Terriglobus roseus: one gene and its partner. The protein of the gene in region 2 interacts with the protein of the main gene of each other region in a pairwise test. Links are inferred from orthologs where the notes say so. Each region holds a gene or a part of one and is shown on either strand. Other genes may lie near its edges. The genes, in order: rplV and def.

Region 1 (3,124 bases), 500 kb from region 2 along the record:
TGGGCCTGCTGCTCCTTCAGTTCGCTGTCCGTAAATTCGCGGATCTTGTTCAGTTCCATTTCAATCTCTCATTCAGCGTCTGCATTCAGAGACGCTATGCAGTTACGCGGCTGCGGAAGCCTTGGGGTCAATCGCCTTGATGTTCGGACGCTGCACGAAAACGGTGCGGAGCGGAAGCTTGTTCGAAGCAAGGCGCATGGCCTCCTTCGCGATCTCAACCGGAACGCCTTCCATCTCGAAGAGCAGCTTGCCGGGGCGAACCACTGCAACCCAGTGATCCAACGCACCCTTACCAGAACCCATTCGAACTTCTGCGGGCTTCTTGGTGATCGGCTTATCCGGGAAGATCCGGAGCCAAACCTTACCGCCACGCTTGATGTAACGGGTCATTGCGATACGGCTTGCTTCGATCTGACGATCGGTGATGTAGCCGCACTCCACAACCTTCAAACCGTAGTCGCCAAATGCAAGCTCGGAACCGCGCCATGCCTTACCGCGCATCTTGCCCTTTTGCTGTTTACGGTACTTAACCTTCTTGGGCTGCAACATAACTGCACTCTTTCCCGCTGCGGCCTTGGCGTCACTTACCTAGATAAGTGGCCCAGTCTCCGCGCGCCTTCTGTTCTTGGTGTTACGCGGGGTTGATTACTCAACCCCGCAATGTTTGTCGTTCCTTAGAACGCACCCGTCGTCGTGACGTTGTCGCGGCGGCGCTTCTGCTCGTAGATATCGCCACGGTAGACCCAGGTCTTCACGCCGATGATTCCGTAGGTGGTCTTCGCTTCGGCAAAGCCGTAGTCGATGTCTGCGCGCAGCGTGTGCAGCGGCAGACGACCCTGCAGATACCACTCGGAACGTGCGATTTCGTTGCCGTTCAGACGGCCCGAAACACGAACCTTGATGCCCTTGCAGCCGAAACGCAGAGCCGAATCAACGCTCTTACGCATCGCGCGACGGAACGACACACGCTTCTCCAGCTGCAGAGCGATGTTCTCTGCGACCAGCTGCGCATCCAGCTCAGGCTTGTTGACTTCCAGAATGTCGATGAACACTTCGCGGTTCGTACGCTTCTGGATGTCTGCCTTCAGCTTGTCGATCTCAGCGCCCTTGCGGCCGATGATGATGCCCGGACGGGCGGTCTTGATGATGAGGCGCAGCTTGTTGCCTGGGCGCTCGATCTCGACGGACGAGACACCAGCAGCCTTCAGCTTTTCGCGCAGCTCAGCCTTGAGCTTCACGTCCTCAACCAGCAGCTTGTCGTAGTCACGCTCCACAAACCAGCGCGACTTCCACGGCTTGTTCACGCCGAGGCGGAAACCATACGGATGGACCTTCTGACCCATAACTTAATCCCTTCACTTCGCGTCCGGAGAACTTAGTTCCGAACTTACTCAGTACTTACTCGCCGCCTCAACTTCTCGGCGATGCCGGGCCGGCTTACAGCCCGGCCATAAATTTACGCAGTCGCAGCAGCCTTCTTGCTCGCGGCCTTCTTCGCCGGAGCCTTCTTGGCAGCAGCCTTCTTTGCCGGAGCAGCCTTCTTCTTGCCACCCTCCGCAGCCGCTACCGGAGCCTCAGCCTGCTTTGTTGCCTCAACAGACTTCTTCTCCGCCACCGTCACGATGATGTGAGCAAGGCGACGCTGATAGCGGAACGCACGACCCATGGGGGCAGGGCGGATACGCTTCATGCGTGGGCCTTCGTTTGCAACAGCCTGCTTCACGAACAGACGATCGATGTCCAGATCGAAGCCCTGTTCCTGGCTCAGGTAGTTTGCGTTCTGAACTGCGGAACGCAGCGCCTTCTCCACGATGGGAGCAATGCGCTTGCGGGTGAACATCAGGGTGTTCAGAGCATTTTCCACGCTCTGGCCCTTGATCGTGTCCAGCACCAGCTTCGCCTTTTGCGGGCTGGTCCGCTGGAACCGCGCCTCGGCGCGGAACTCACGTACTGCACTCTTCTCGGCTGTCTTCGCCATAACTCTTCCTTATCGCGCTCCGGCAGAACCGGAGGCTGACGTAACTAATCCCGACTTAACGACCCTTGGCCGTCTCAGCCTTCGCTGCGTGGCCCTTGAAGGTACGCGTTGCGGCAAACTCGCCCAGCTTGTGACCCACCATGTTCTCCGTCACGTAGACCGGAATGAACTTCTTACCGTTGTGCACGGCAATGGTGTGACCCACGAACTCCGGGAAGATGGTGGAACGACGCGACCAAGTCTTAACGACTTCCTTCTTGTTCGCGGTGTTCAGCACCTCAACCTTCGTCATCAGGTGGGCGTCGATAAATGGGCCCTTCTTTGTAGAACGTGCCATGTTTTCCTCTCGCTCCCTGAATTACTTGCTGCGGCGGTTGACGATGAACACATCGGTCCGCTTGTTGTTACGGGTCTTGTAACCACGTGTCGGCTGTCCCCACGGCGTAACAGGATGACGTCCGCCTGAGGTCTTACCTTCACCACCACCGTGCGGGTGATCCACAGGGTTCATCGACACACCACGGTTCGTCGGACGGATACCGCGCCAGCGGCTTGCACCGGCCTTACCGAGCGAGATGTTCTCATGATCCGTGTTGCCAACCTGGCCAACCGTTGCCATGCAGTCCACCAACACGCGGCGGGTTTCGCCGGAGGGCAGCTTCAGGAGAGCGTAGTCGCCTTCCTTCGCAACCAGCTGCGCGGACGAACCGGCAGAGCGGACCATCTGTGCACCCTTACCAGGACGCAGTTCCACATTGTGGACCGTCGTACCAGCAGGGATGTTGCGCAGCGGCAGAGCATTGCCAACCAGAATGTCGGCGTCGGGACCGGAGGTCACCGTCATGCCAACCTTCAGGCCAACCGGCTGAATGATGTAGCGCTTTTCGCCGTCCTTGTAGCTGATCAGAGCGATACGCGAGGAGCGGTTCGGATCGTATTCGATCGTCGCAACGGTTCCGGGTACACCGAACTTGTCGCGCTTGAAGTCGATAATACGAAGCTTCTTCTTGTGGCCACCACCGTGATGACGGATCGTCAGCTTACCGGTGGAGTTACGGCCGCCTGTGCGCTGCTTCGTTGCCAGCAGCGGCTTGTACGGCTCGTTCGTCGTGATGTCCGAGTTCACCAGCTTCGACTGGAAGCGCA
Region 2 (3,076 bases):
AAAACATCAAAATATGACTCCGAAAACTCAATAATTGAGTGTGAACAAAATTAATTGCAAAAAATGCGATCTTATCCATGAGCGATTATGTCGATCGCGTGAACATATAACCGCCTCGCCAGAAGCAACCATTTGGATTAATTAACCGCACAATAACCTCATCTTTTTTCACCAGATGATAGCGAGATAAAAACGAACTTCCATCGCGAGGGAGTCGACCTGATCAAAAGCAGGTTGTCGGCTCAAAGAGACGCGAAACGGGAGAATCGAAACGGGAAGCGGCAGTCAGAAGCATCGAAGGCCCCCTCCCCAGATCGGACAGAAACCAGCGACTAACCTGGCCGGGGACATGGTGGGACCGAGCCCGATCCAAATGCTGTCAAGCCCTGAATCGCACAACCGCCACAAAACAGGATGGTTCCAGCTGGCATGGTATTTAGCTCAAACAGCTACAATAAGAAATAGACAGTTAGGGCCGCGCATAGCGCGGCCCTAACTCTTTTAGAAAGACGATTTTGCCTCTAACCCCAATGGATAGACGATTTTACAGCCACCAACGCCGTAACCCCAATAGAAAGACGATTTTAGAGAAATGGGGGGGGAGGGGGGTGGGGTAGCCCGTTTACCCGCCGAGCAATTCGCCACTCTTCAATTGAAATCCGCGCAGGAAGTCGGCCGCAGGCATCCGCTTCTTCCCCTCAAGCTGCACTTCATCGAAAACGATGGCAGAACCCGAACCGCAGGCCACTTCCATCGCTCCATCGCGGATCGTCAAAGTTCCGGGAGCCGTAACGCTATGCTCCTCAACAACGTGCATTCCGTGCACAATCAGCTTCTTACCGCGAAGAGCGGTGAAAGCTCCTGGCCAGGGCTGGAAGCCACGGAACCGCTGATCGATCTCACGAGAGGTGAGACTGAAGTCGATACGTGCATCGTCCCGCGTCAGGAGCGGCGCAAGGGTCGCCAGCGAATCGTCCTGCTCCTCCGGCGTGATGGTTCCCGCTTCCAGTCCGGCAAGCGTCTCCACCATCAGCTCCGCACCAATCTGCGCCAGCGATACGAACAGCTCCGGCGAAGTGGTCGTATCGGTAACAGGAATAGACCGCTTCAGCAGCATCGGTCCGGTATCGAGCCCTGCGTTGAGCAGCATCGTCGTCACGCCGGTCTCCGCATCGCCCGCCGCAATCGCCCACTGAATAGGCGCAGCGCCTCGCCAGCGCGGCAACAGCGAACCATGCCCGTTCAGGCAGCCATACTTAGGCAAGTCCAGCATCCACTGTGGGATGATGCGGCCATAGGCGACCACGATGATGGCATCGGGCGCAATGGCTTCCAGCGAGGAGCGAAGCGCCTGGTTGGTCTTGAGCTTCTCCGGCTGCAGTACCGGGATACCGTGCGCCGTAGCCGCCACCTTCACCGGCGTGGGATTCACCTCACCACTCCGCCCCACCGGCTTATCCGGCTGCGACAGCACCAGCTCCACCCCATGCCCCGCCCCAATCAACGCCTCAAGCGTCGGAACAGCAAAAACAGGAGTGCCGCAAAAGACCAGCTTCATGCGATTACCACTCGCCGTTCTTGATGAGCTTACGAATGCGCCGCAAAATCAGGTCCTTCTTCAGCCGCGAAAGGCGGTCGATGAACAGGATGCCATCAAGATGATCCAGCTCATGCTGGAACGCCCGAGACAGTAGTTCCTCGCCGTCGATCTCGAACCACTTGCCATCCACGTCCTGCGCACGCATACGCACGCGGAAGTGACGGTTCACCTTGTCGCGGATATCCGGCAACGAGAGGCAGCCCTCTTCCTCGGTCTGCTTCCCTTCCTTCTCGATGATCTCAGGGTTGATAAGGACAAGGCGCTCTTCCGGGTTCTTCCCCACGGACAGGTCTACCACGTACATGCGCTTGCTGATACCAATCTGCGGCGCAGCCAGGCCGATGCCCTCGGCGGCATACATGCTCTCAAACATGTCGTCCGCCAGCTTCTTCAGGTCGGCGTTGAACTCGGTGACGGGCTGTGCCTTCTTCAGCAACACCGACTCCGGATACTTCACGATGGGATAGATCATTGCCTTAGAACTTCCGGATCTGCTCAAGATAACCGTTGAGGTTGCGCTGCGTTTCCACCAGACTGTCGCCGCCGAACTTCTCCAGCACCAGCTTTGCCATTGTGATGGCAACCATCGCCTCCGCCGCTACACCAGCAGCGGGGACCACGCAGACGTCGCTGCGTTCATACGCCGCCTTCACCGGTTCGCGGGTCTCGAAGTTCACCGACGCCAGCGGACGACGCAATGTGCTGATGGGCTTCAGGTATCCGCGTACAGTCACGTCCTGACCGTTGGAGATGCCACCTTCAATACCGCCCGCGTTGTTGCTCTCGCGGGTGAAGCGGGTATGCGCGGCGGAAGCTTCCTCTTGCGTGGCATAGTGAATAGCGTCGTGAACGGTGGATCCCATGGACTCCGCAGCCGTCACACCGCGGCCAATCTCAACCGCCTTCACCGCCTGCAGGCTCATCACAGCCTGCGCTAGTAAGCCATCCAGACGGCCTTCCCACGTCACGTGGCTGCCAATGCCGGCAGGCAGGCCATGCACTACCACCTCAAAGACCCCACCCACGGTATCGCCAGTACGCAGAGCCTTATCCACCTCACCCTTCATCTGCTGCTCAACTTCAGGGTCGATGCAGTTCAGAAGAACGGTTTCGCGAGCAGTACTGGCAACAATCTCATCCCACTGGTAAGGGCGCTGCAGTTCCACAGCACCGACACGGACGACATGCGAAAGCACCTCAACACCCAGCGAACGGAGGAACATTTTGGCAATGGCGCCGGCAGCAACGCGTGCCGTGGATTCGCGTGCAGAGGCGCGCTCCAGAATGTAACGGGCGTCAGCGAAGTTGTACTTCAGAGCTCCGGCCAAATCGGCATGACCTGGACGCGGCGACGCCACTGCCTTATGCCGCGAAGGATCACCTTCTTCTACTGGAAGGATTTCTTCCCAGTTCTTCCAGTCGCGGTTGGCAATGGTCATCGCAATGGGCGACCCAATTGTTTTACCGTGACGAACA

Evidence for each region.
Region 1: the proteins of def (region 2) and rplV interact in binary tests that used the Escherichia coli proteins (3 or more experiments, as listed by UniProt). The link is inferred for Terriglobus roseus from one-to-one orthologs.

What each region holds. Positions count from the first base shown.
Region 1 is NZ_LT629690.1:229,833-232,956, reverse strand. What follows is about bases 218-3,024. They hold rplV (50S ribosomal protein L22), read right to left. Parts: upstream 1,979-3,024; coding sequence 1,457-1,978; downstream 218-1,456. Other genes in these bases: rplB (50S ribosomal protein L2), read right to left, coding at 2,337-3,024; rpsS (30S ribosomal protein S19), read right to left, coding at 2,034-2,315; rpsC (30S ribosomal protein S3), read right to left, coding at 675-1,343; rplP (50S ribosomal protein L16), read right to left, coding at 218-549. In the rest of the region: rpmC (50S ribosomal protein L29), read right to left, coding at 1-59; more of rplP, read right to left, coding at 103-217; more of rplB, read right to left, coding at 3,025-3,124. UniProt on the Escherichia coli protein: This protein binds specifically to 23S rRNA; its binding is stimulated by other ribosomal proteins, e.g. uL4, bL17, and bL20. It is important during the early stages of 50S assembly.
Region 2 is NZ_LT629690.1:727,131-730,206, reverse strand. The notes cover bases 318-3,076. They hold def (peptide deformylase), read right to left. Parts: upstream 2,073-3,076; coding sequence 1,563-2,072; downstream 318-1,562. Other genes in these bases: aroC (chorismate synthase), read right to left, coding at 2,077-3,076; fmt (methionyl-tRNA formyltransferase), read right to left, coding at 623-1,558. UniProt on the Escherichia coli protein: Removes the formyl group from the N-terminal Met of newly synthesized proteins. Requires at least a dipeptide for an efficient rate of reaction. N-terminal L-methionine is a prerequisite for activity but the enzyme has broad specificity at other positions.